2 regions of the Streptomyces griseoaurantiacus genome follow, and region 1 is predicted to be linked to the other one. Evidence: riboswitches for the same ligand, from Rfam matches in the RefSeq annotation. Region 1 holds a riboswitch; the other holds the start of a gene.
What was found. Region 1 has a riboswitch for cyclic di-AMP ahead of OHB09_RS28200 (M23 family metallopeptidase). Riboswitches for the same ligand answer to the same signal wherever they lie in the genome.

Region 2: it holds a riboswitch for cyclic di-AMP, as region 1 does, so the genes downstream of both, OHB09_RS19105 (transglycosylase SLT domain-containing protein) here and OHB09_RS28200 (M23 family metallopeptidase) in region 1, are expected to answer to the same signal.

Annotation. Positions count from the first base shown of each region.
Region 1 is NZ_CP108326.1:6,373,965-6,379,542, reverse strand. It holds gene OHB09_RS28205 (SGNH/GDSL hydrolase family protein) at 1-653, opposite strand, end outside; gene OHB09_RS28200 (M23 family metallopeptidase) at 947-1,879, opposite strand; cyclic di-AMP (ydaO/yuaA leader) riboswitch at 1,884-2,044, opposite strand; gene OHB09_RS28195 (tyrosine-protein phosphatase) at 2,558-3,355, shown strand; gene OHB09_RS28190 (DUF6126 family protein) at 3,416-3,535, opposite strand; gene OHB09_RS28185 (helix-turn-helix domain-containing protein) at 3,532-4,155, opposite strand; gene OHB09_RS28180 (aspartate aminotransferase family protein) at 4,264-5,578, opposite strand, start outside.
Region 2 is NZ_CP108326.1:4,285,983-4,291,560, reverse strand. It holds gene OHB09_RS19115 (LolA family protein) at 1-339, opposite strand, end outside; gene OHB09_RS19110 (polyprenyl synthetase family protein) at 674-1,684, opposite strand; cyclic di-AMP (ydaO/yuaA leader) riboswitch at 2,256-2,425, shown strand; gene OHB09_RS19105 (transglycosylase SLT domain-containing protein) at 2,431-2,916, shown strand; gene OHB09_RS19100 (Cof-type HAD-IIB family hydrolase) at 2,982-3,797, opposite strand; gene fahA (fumarylacetoacetase) at 4,050-5,270, shown strand; partial or broken gene OHB09_RS19090 (GntR family transcriptional regulator) at 5,534-5,578, shown strand, end outside.

The DNA.
Region 1 (5,578 bases):
ATGTCGTCGCGCCGGATCTCCAGCGTCCCGCGCGGCGGCAGCGGCGGCCACGGCTGGTCGGGGTCGGCCGGGACGTCGAGGCCGAGCACCTGGCCGGCCCGCAGGGCGACCCGGGTGTGCCCCTCGGGCGAGAGGTGGAGCCGGTCGGTGTCCCAGGCCCGCCGGTCCTGCACCGTGCGCAGCGACCACAGGTCGAGCACGGGGCAGCCGTACCGGTCGGCGATGGCACGCACATGCCCGTTGTAGGTCGCGATCTTGCCGCGCAGGTGTTTGAGCACGGGGACGCCGCGGGTGTCGAAGCCCGTGGTGACCATGACCGTGCCGACCGCTCCGGCAAGGCGGGCGACGGCCCGCTCGAACCGTTCGGCGACCTCGTCCGGGTCGGTACCGGGGCGGATGATGTCATTGCCGCCCGCGCAGAAGGAGACCAGGTCGGGGGCGAGCTCCAGGGCCCCCGGGAGCTGGTCCGCGACGATCTGGTCGAGCAGTTTCCCGCGCACGGCGAGGTTGGTGTACCGGAAGTCGCCCTCGGGACGGCGGTCGGCGAGGAGTACCGCCAAGCGGTCGGCCCAGCCGAGGAAGGACCCGTCCGGGCCGGGATCGCCCACGCCTTCGGTGAAGCTGTCCCCCACCGCCACGTACGACCCGATCACTGATCTGTTGTCACTCTTCGAATCGTCTGCCACGTCGGCCCATCTTTCCTCCTGGGATGTGAGCTGCGCGACCGTAGGGAGGGGTTGACGGGCGGTGAGATAAGCCACGGGTCAAGGCTTGGTCAACATCGGAATAAGGACGGGGACGGGGACGGGGACGGGGACGGGCGCGGGAGCGGGGACGGGCGCGGATGCGGGTCCGGACACGGCCGAAGGCCGGACCCCGGGGATCGAGGGGTCCGGCCTTCGGGAGGCGGGTGCCGCGGGCCGTGAGGGCCGTGGGCCGTCAGCCGTCAGATGGCGACGCCGTGGGCGCGCAGGTACGCGACCGGGTCGAGGTCCGAGCCGTAGTTCGGGGTGGTGCGGATCTCGAAGTGCAGGTGCGGGCCGGTCACGTTGCCGGTGGCACCGGAGAGGCCGAGCTGCTGGCCCACGGTCACGGTCTGGCCGGCCGAGACGGAGAGCTGCGAGAGGTGGGCGTACTGGGCGTAGTGGCCGTCGGCGAGCTTGAGGACGACCTGGTTGCCGTACGCGCCGCCCCATCCGGCGGAGACGACGGTGGCGTCGGCTATCGCCTTGAGGCTGGTGCCGGTCGGGACGACGAAGTCGGTGCCGGTGTGGTAGCCGCTGGACCACATGCTGCCGGAGGCGTGGTAGGAGGTGCCGATGGCGGCGCCCTGGACCGGCAGGGTGTAGCCGGAGGAACTGCTCGTGGCGGGCTTGGCGGCGGGGGCTTCCTTCGCGGCGGACTGGCTGCCCTGCGCGGCCTGCGGCTGCTCGGCCTTCTCGGTCTTCTGGGTCTTCTCGGCGGCGCCGCTCTTCGCGGGGGCCTCGTGCGCGGCGGAGGAGGAACCCTGCGCGCTCGCCGGGGCCTTGGCGCCGAGGGTGAGCTTCAGGCCGGGGTGGATGAGCGAGGGGTCGCTGCCGACGGCCTCGCGGTTGTCCTCGTACAGCTTGTGCCAGCCACCGGCCACGTGCTGGTCACCGGCGATCTTGGCGAGCCAGTCTCCGGCCTTCACCGTGTAGGTGCGGGCGGCGTTCTCGTGGGCGCCCGCCGAGACGGAGGCGGCGGAGTGCTCGGGGGCGGAGGACGCGGGCGTCGCGGCGTGGGCGCCGGTGGCACCCAGGAGGGGCAGCGCGATCGCGGCGCCACCGGTTCCGGCGGCGGCGAGGGTCGTGGTGATGAACCGGGCCTTGGTGCGGCGGTGCTTACCCTTCGCGGGCATGTCGAATTCCTCTCCGGCGCCTGCGAGGTGAGCTGTCGGGTGCGAGCTGGAGATGCCCGGCCGCGCTGTGGCGGCTATACCCCGAGCCTGTCCCGGAAGACCGGACCAGGCGTTGTACCTGTGGGTCCCCCGCTCCTGCCGTGTACGGGTGGGTGAGTGCGGATTTCCGGGCGGCGGCAGGATTCGGCGTTCCGCTCGGAACGAGGGGGAACGTAAGCGAAATGGCGCCGCGACCACAACCTTCGGCTTTCCCGGACACCTTTTTCCCTTGATCGATTCAGGGAATTCGGGGTACGGCGCCACAAGTGGCGATCTTCCTTTGCCGCCGAATTCGCCGACGGAACAGGTGAATTACGTGAACATGACGTTCGACGCCCCGTCACGAATATGACGCTGCTCACCCGCGCCTTCACCGACGCGGAGCAATACCGGGCCAGTTGGAGCGAAGGTGCCGACCGATGACTATTCGGACAGAACTCCCTTATGGGGAGCGACCGGCTGGGCGATTCGTCGGTTCTGCGGCATTCGCGGGGAGAGGGAGGCGGGCGTGACGTGCGCGCTCGTGCGCGGGTGAGACCTGCGCGCGACCTGCGTGCAGGGGGCACCGGTGCCGTATCGTCGTCGGCGGAACGCGCCCCGCCGACGAGCCGCGTCGGCGGACGGATGGGAGGAGCACCCGTGACACAGCAGGTCCCGTCGACCGAGCCCGAGCTGGCCGGAGTGCGCAACTTCCGCGATCTGGGCGGGCTGCCGACCGCGGACGGCCGACGGGTGGCGTTGGGGCGGCTGTACCGCAGCGGCCACCTCGCGCACGCGACGGCCGAGGACGCGGTGTTCCTCGCCTCCCTGGGCCTGCACACGGTCTTCGACTTCCGCAACGCCGCGGACCACAGGCTGGAGGGCCCGGACGTGGAGCTGCCGGGCGTACGCAACGTGGGCCTGCCGCTGTCCGACCCGGCCGACGGGGCGGAGTTCTGGAAGATGGTGCGCGAGGGGAACCTGGACCAGCTGCGGGAGCTGCTGGACGAGGGCAGGGCCGCGGCGCGGATGATCGCCTCGTACCGCGCGATCGTGCGCGGACGCACGGCCGAGCACGCGCGGGTGCTGGGCACGCTGGCCGAGGGCGGAGTGCCGGCGCTGATGCACTGCTCGGCGGGCAAGGACCGGGCGGGACTGTCGATCGCCGTGACGCTGCTCGCGCTGGGCGTGGAGCGGGACGCGATCCTCGCCGACTACCTGGAGTCGAACGCGAAGCACCGCAGGTACAAGGTGCGCCGCACCGCGTCCTCGCCCGACGCGCACTCCCCCGAGGTGATGGAACTGATCGCCCCGCTGTTCGACGCGCGGGCCGAGTACCTCCAGGCGGCGTTCGCCGCGATCGAGGAGACCTGGGGCGGGGTGGACGCCTACCTGGAGCAGGGCCTCGGGGTCACTCCCGAGGTGCGTGCGCGGCTGCGGGACCACCTGCTGGACTGAGCCCCCGCGCCACTGAGCCCTTGGGCCCCGCCGCGCCCGGCCCGGCCCGCGCGGCGCGCGCTACTTGGCGCCCACCTCGAAGAGCAGCCAGATGAAGGCGGCGAAGAGGTGGCCGACGGCCAGGTAGACGAGCAGCCTGATCCACAGGGCACGCGGGAACTTCGTCTCGTAGTCGCTCATGGGGTCTCTCCGGTGAGGGGGCCGAGGCAGAGCGCGGTACTGGGGCTCTGCAGGAGGGTATGGACGAACAGCAGCTCGCAGCCGGAGGGGTCGGCGGCGGCGAGGCGATGCGGGGTGAGCGAGTCGAAGTGCGCGCTGTCCCCGGTGTCCAGCAGGTGCGCGGTGTCGCCGAGCCGCAGCCGCAGCCGCCCCCGCAGGACGTGGAGCCATTCCTCCCCCGGGTGGACGCGGACGATGTCGCCCTGGGTGCCGTGGGGGACGTGGACGCGCAGTGCCTGCATGCCGCGGCCGGGGGCGCCGGCCTGCCAGTACGTCCAGCCGCCGGCCCGGGTCGGCTCCGCGCGGTCGGCGCGGACGACCGCGTCACGCGCGGCGGTGGTCTCGCCGAGCAGCTCGGAGACGGTCGTGCCGTAGACGCGGGCGAGCGTGAGCAGCACGGGGAGGGACGGCTGGCGGTGACCGGTCTCCAGACGGGAGAGGTGGGCCGGCGAGAGGTCCGCGGCCCGGGCCGCGCTCTCCAGGGTCAGGCCCGCGTGGTGGCGCAGGGCGCGGAGCTGGGGCGCTACGGTGGAGAGGGCCGCGCCGGTCTCCGCCGACGGGGGCGGATCGGATGGGCTCATACCCCCGATTGAGCCAGACTTTTACCCCTGGGGCAATTTTCTTGCCTGACAGGCAAAAACCGGTGGGGCCCCGCGGACCGCGTGCCGCGGGGCCCCACCGGTCGCCGACTACCTGGCGGCCACCGCCTGCTTCACGAGGGTCTTGCCGAAGTCCCACATGAGGCCGCCCTCGTGGGCGTCGTCCATGACCGAGGTGAACGCCTCCAGGAAGCGGTCGACGTCGGCCTCGTCCACCACCAGCGGCGGGATCAGCTTGATCACCTCCAGGTGGTCCCCGGACACCTGCGTGAGGATGCGGTGCCGCTGCAGCAGCGGGACGACGACCATCTGCGCGAACAGCCCCTTGCGGGCCGCCTGCAGCATCGCCCACCGGCTCCGCAGTTTCAGCGACTTCGGCCGGCCGAACTCGATGCCGATCATCAGCCCCCGCCCGCGCACCTCGGAGAGCAGCTCGTACCGCTCCGTCAGGGCCTGGAGCCCGGACTTGAGCCGCTCCCCCATCGCGCGCGCGTGCGCGACGATCTGCTCGTTCTCCATCGCGTGCAGCACCGCGAGTCCCGCCGCCATCGCCTGCGCGTTCGCGCCGAAGCTCGCGGAGTGGACCAGGACGCGGTCCATGGACGAGTAGACCTTCTTGAAGATCCAGTCCTTGCCGAGCGTGGCCGAGACCGGCACGTAGCCGCCCGAGAGCGACTTCGCCACGCACACGAGGTCCGGCTCGACCCCGTCCTCGTGCTGGTAGGCGTAGAAGTCGCCGGTGCGGCCGAGGCCGGTCTGCACCTCGTCGGCGATGAGCAGCGCCTTGTGCCTGTGCAGCAGCTCCTGCGCGGCGCGCAGGTAGCCGGGGGGCGCCTCGTGCACGCCCTTGCCCTGGATCGGCTCGACGATCAGGGCGGCCACGTCGCCCTTCTTCAGCTCCCGGGCCAGTGCGTCGAGGTCGCCGAGCGGGATCGCGGTGTCGGGCAGCAGCGGGGCGAAGCCCTCGCGGAAGCCGTCCTCGCCGTTGACGGAGAGGGACCCGGTGGTCAGGCCGTGGAAGGCGTGGTCGCAGTACAGCACGCGGCGCCGTCCGGTGGCGTACCGGGCGAACTTCAGCGCCGTCTCGACGGCCTCGGTGCCGCTGTTGCCGAAGAAGACGCGGTCCAGGTGCGGGCTGTGGGACAGCAGTTTCTCCGCGAGCAGCCCGGGCAGCGGCGGGCAGTCGAACCGGGTCAGGTCGGCGAGGCCCGCGTCGAGGACGTCGTGCAGGGCCTTGCGGACCACCGGGTGGTGGCGGCCCAGGCCCATGACGCCGAAGCCGGCGAGCATGTCGAGGTGGTCGTTGCCGTCCGCGTCCCAGAAGTGGGCGCCCTCGGCCCGTTCGTAGACCTTGTCGAAACCGATGGTGTGCAGCATGCGGGGCAGCTGGTGGTTCATGTAGCGG
Region 2 (5,578 bases), 2.1 Mb from region 1:
CTGCGAGGAGACGCCGGAGAGCAGGCCGCTCTCCAGACCGCCCAGGTCCGGCAGGCCCAGGTCGGTGGTGACCTTGAAGGTGCCGGAGAGCCGGTCCACGTCCGAGGCGGCGATCTTCTCGACGAGTTCCTGTGCGCTGATCCTCGGCAGGTCGGGGTCGCCGGAGTCGGCGAGCGCCGGGACGAGCCCGATGGTCGCCGCCGCCACCCCCACCACGGCGGCCGGGACGACGTACCGCGAGGCCCTGCGCCGCGCCCCGCCCGCGTCTCCGGCGCTGCCACCCGTGTTCCCGCCGGGGGTCTGACCGGGGGTGATGTCGTCGGTTCCGTACGGTGCCATGTGTGCCTTACCTCCGTCGTCGGCGGCGGCTGCCGTGCTCGCGCTCCCCCTGGCTCTGCGTTTCGCCCTCGAGCCGGGACTTCCCACCCCGTGCCGCCATTGTCACCCGAAGTCCGGGGAGGTGGTCCTCTCCATATGACCAAAAAGTCCGCGGCACGGCGTCAACCCCCGGAGCCAACTCCGCGTACTCCTGCGGTATGACACGAGGGTGGAGAGCGTCCACCCACCCGTAGGGGTGGGAGAGTCGCCGGAGGACTTCACGAGGTCCCGACGGGTGAGCGGGCCGGGGCGTTCCGGGTGGCGGGCGGTCCGCGCCGACGACCCGGCCCGGGGCTCATCCGGCCCGGTGCACGACCAGTTCGCACATCTCCGTCAGCGCCTTCTTCGCCGCGCACTCCGGCAGCGGGGCCAGCGCCGACCGCGCGTCCTCCGCGTAGCGCACGGTGTCCCGCCGCGCCTGCTCCAGGGCCGGGTGCTCCCGCAGCCGCTCCAGCGCCTCGGCGAGCCGGGCGTCCTCGGCCAGGTCGGAGTCGAGCAGCTCGCACAGGGCCACGTCCGCCGGCAGGCCGAGCCGCTCGGCGCGCTCCCGCAGCCGCAGCACCGGCAGGGTGGGGATGCCCTCGCGCAGGTCGGTGCCCGGCGTCTTGCCGGACTCCCGGGAGTCGGAGGCGATGTCGAGCACGTCGTCGGCGAGCTGGAAGGCGACGCCGAGCCGCTCCCCGTACTGCGTGAGCACGTCCACGACCGTCTCGTCGGCGCCGGACATCATCGCGCCGAACCGGCAGGCGACCGCGACCAGCGAGCCGGTCTTGCCGGCCAGCACGTCGAGGTAGTGCTCGACGGGGTCCCGGCCGTCGCGCGGCCCGGCGGTCTCCAGGATCTGGCCGGTGACCAGGCGCTCGAACGCCTCCGCCTGGATGCGCACCGCCTCGGGGCCGAGGTCGGCCAGCATGTGGGAGGCGCGGGAGAAGAGGAAGTCACCGGTGAGGACCGCGACCGAGTTGCCCCAGCGGGTGTTCGCGCTGTCCACCCCGCGCCGCACCTCGGCCTCGTCCATGACGTCGTCGTGGTAGAGCGTGGCGAGGTGGGTGAGCTCGACGACGACCGCCGAGGGCACGATTCCCGGGGCGTAGGGGTCGCCGAACTGCGCCGCCAGCATCACGAGCAGCGGACGGAAGCGCTTGCCACCCGCACGGACGAGGTGCTGGGCGGCCTCCGTGATGAAGGCGACCTCGCTCTTGGTGGCTTCGAGCAGGCCCTCCTCGACAGCCGTCAGACCGACCTGGACATCGGCTTCCAGAGCCTGGTCCCGCACGCTCAGCCCGAATGGCCCGACGACGGTCACGAGGGGTCTCCTGTCTGCTGGTGTCTGGTGACGGTTACACGGTTTGTCGATAGGTCGCTGCCCTCACTCAAGTCAGCGTATCCGGTCATGTTTCGATCACCACGAGCGCCCATGGTTCCAGGCCGGGACGTATCGGATCAGAGACGGCATGTTCGTGATCGGGTGATACGCACGGCTATGTGCCGACACGCGCATGATCCACACCGTGTCACCCCTCCGGGCGAGTCCCCGCCGGCGCCCGCGAGACCCCCCGGCGCCCGGCCGGACGACCCCGACGTCCACCACTCCGCCGACTTGCACCATTGAGGGGTATTCCGCACCATACGTCCGTCTCAGCTGCCCAGTGAATTGGGTCACGCGCGACTCCACCGGGGGCCGTCGTAGCGGAATCTGACATTCCCCTTACCTGGGCGCCCAGTTGAGCCCGGCGGCGCACAAAGGATCAACAGCCCAAAACACCCACCGCAAGATCAACCGGGGACAATCGCGTTTTCGTCACTTGTTCCTCACAGGTTTCCTCGCATAGCTTCCTCCCCGATCCGGACGGAACGCCGAGTCCTGCCGCTGTCCGGACACCCATGCACCCATCTCGTGCGGCAGGAGCGGGGGACCCAGGTAAGTCGCCGGTCCGGGCCAAGTCCCGGCCCGGCTAGGGGTGAAGCCGGTTCCGCGTGTGCGGGCCGGCCGGGCACCTCCCAGCCCGAACCCGACAGCTCACCTCGCAGGCGACGGAGAGGACATCCGCCATGCCCCGCTTTCCCCTGCCCACCCGCGCCCTGATCGCCGCCGGCACCGGTGCCGCCGCCCTCGCGCTCCCGCTGTTCGGCGCCACCCAGGCCTCCGCCGCCACGACCACGGCGGCCACCGCGAGCACGACCGCGGTGACGACCACCGCCACCACGGCCGGCTACGCCGACAACCTGGACGGCTGGATCCAGCAGTCGCTGGCGGTCATGGCGCAGAACGGCATCCCCGGCAGCTACGAGGGCATCCACCGCAACATCATGCGGGAGTCCTCCGGCAACCCGCTCGCCGTGAACAACTGGGACTCCAACGCCGCGAAGGGCACCCCCTCCAAGGGCCTGCTCCAGATCATCGACCCGACGTTCCTGGCCTACCACGTGCCCGGCACCTCGCTCGACCCGTTCGACCCGGTCGCCAACATCACGGCGTCCTGCAACTACGCGGCCGCGCGGTACGGCTCGATCGACAACGTGTTCGGCGCGTACTGAGCCGACCGTGCCGGGGGCGGGGGCCGGAAGGCCCGGCCCTTCGCAGCCCCCGTGCGGGCCCGGGTTCAGGGCGCCGGCGGGAAGAGACGTTCGAGGACGACGGCGATGCCGTCGTCCTCGTTCGACGCCGTGACCTCGTCGGCGACCGCCTTGAGTTCGGGATGGGCGTTGGCCATGGCCACGCCGTGCGCGGCCCAGTCGAACATGGGGATGTCGTTGGGCATGTCCCCGAAGGCCAGGGTGCGCGAGGGCGGCAGTCCCAGCCGCTCGGCTGCCAGCGCCAGCCCGGTCGCCTTCGTCACCCCGCATGGCTGGAGTTCGACGGTCCCGGGCCCCGACATGGTGACCGTGGCCAGTGAACCGACCGCCCCCCGGGCCACCGCCGCCAGTTCGTCGTCGGAGAGGAAGGGGTGGCGCAGCAGCACCTTGCTGATGGGCTCTGCCCACAGGTCCTCGCGCCTGCCGACCCGGACGGCGGGCAGCGTGGGGTGCGGCATCAGATAGCCGGGCTCGATCAGCGTCAGCCCGTCCGCCCCGTCCTGGTCGACGGCGGCGTACACCTCGCCGACCTCGGCCTCCACCTTGCCCAGCGCGGTCTCGGCCAGTTCCCGGTCCAGGGTGACGGACCACAGCAGCCGGTCGGCGCCGGCGTCGTACAGCTGCGCGCCCTGCCCGCACACCGCGAGCCCCTCACCGCCGAGGTCCTCCAGGAGGGGGCGCACCCTCGGTGCCGGCCGCCCCGTCACCACGAGGTGTGTCGCCCCGGCGGCGGCCACCCGCGCGAGCGCGGCGAGGGACCGGTCGGAGAGCGTGTCGTCGCCGCGCAGCAGCGTTCCGTCCAGGTCAGTGGCGATGAGGGCATATGCGGTGGGTGCGGCCATGATCAGAGAATACGGATGCCGGGCCCCACCGACCCGCCCCGAACCGGCCGACGTCCGCTTTCTCAGGTACAACGCCCGCCTCGGCAACGACAGTTGACGCACGGCGCCTACGCCCTTGGCCAACACCCCTCACGCATACTGCCCATGACGGGCGACTCGGCCGTAACGTGTGGCCCGACCACCGGGACACGTCCCCCGCCACCAGCGGGAACGTGTCCCCGCCCGGCGCGCAGGAAAGCGAGGCAGCACCGCATGCCCCCGTTCGACGTCCCCGAGGGCGATCCCTTCGGCCCGCACAACCTTCCCTACGGCGTCTTCACCCCGCCCGGCGGCACCGCGCGGACGGTCGGCGTCCGGCTCGGCGCGCACGTGCTCGACGCGGGCGCCGCGGCCCTCGCCCTCGGTTCGCCCTACGCCTCGCTCCTCGCCCGGCCGACGCTGAACCCGCTGCTGGCGGCGGGCCGCACCGCCTGGTCCGACGTGCGGCGCGCGCTGACCGCGTGGGTCACCGTCCCCTCCCACCGGGAGGCGGTCGCCGGGATGCTGCACCCGCTGTCCGAGGTGCGGCTGCACCTGCCGTTCGAGGTCGCGGACTACGTCGACTTCTACTCCTCCGAGCACCACGCGCGGAACGTCGGGCAGATCTTCCGTCCGGACGCGGCCGATTCCCTCACCCCGAACTGGAAGCACCTGCCCATCGGTTACCACGGGCGCGCGGGCACGGTCGTGGTGTCCGGAACGGAGGTCGTACGGCCCTCGGGGCAGCGCAAGGCGCCGACCGACCCCGATCCGGTGTTCGGCCCCTCGGTGCGGCTCGACATCGAGGCGGAGGTCGGCTTCGTCGTCGGCACGCCCTCGCCGCTGGGCCGGCCCGTGCCGCTGTCCGCCTTCCGCGACCACGTCTTCGGACTGTGCCTGCTCAACGACTGGTCGGCCCGGGACGTCCAGGCCTGGGAGTACGTGCCCCTCGGCCCCTTCCTCGGCAAGTCCTTCGCCACGTCGGTCTCCGCGTGGATCACCCCGCTCGACGCGCTGGACGAGGCCCGGGTGGCCCCGCCGGCCCGCACGCACCCGCTGCTGCCCTACCTGGACGACTCCGGCCCCGAGGAGGAGCCCGGCGGCTACGACCTGCGGATCTCCGTGGCGGTCAACGGCCATGTGGTCTCGGAGCCGCCCTTCGCGACGATGTACTGGACGGCCGCGCAGCAGCTCGCCCACATGACGGTGAACGGGGCCTCGCTGCGCACGGGCGACCTGTACGGGTCGGGCACGGTCAGCGGGCCGGGGGCGCGTGAGCGGGGCTCGCTGCTGGAACTGACCTGGAACGGCCGGGAGCCGCTGCGGCTGCCCGGGGGTGAGCGCGCCTTCCTCCAGGACGGCGACGAGGTCACCCTCACGGCCTGGGCCCCGGGCCCGGACGGCGCCCGGGTCGGACTCGGCGAGGTGTCGGGGCGCGTGGTTCCGGGAGCGTGAGCCGGGCGACGGGAGCCTGCGGGGCGGCGCGCACGCGCGAGCAGTGGCGCGGACGCGAGGGCGGACGCGCGAGAAGCGGCGCGGACGCGTGAGGTGCGGGGCGCACGTGTGAGAAGCGGCGCGGACGCGTGGGGGCGGCGCCAGTGGCGCATCTCACGCGTCTGCCGCCAACGTCGCGGGTCAGCAAGCGATCTGACGCCGTCCCACATGGTGCGACACTCCGGCAACACCCCATACCCCACTGTTTCAGCAGGGTTCCCCGCATGCCGGCCACCGAGCGCATCCGGGACCACGCCGGGCAGGGCGCG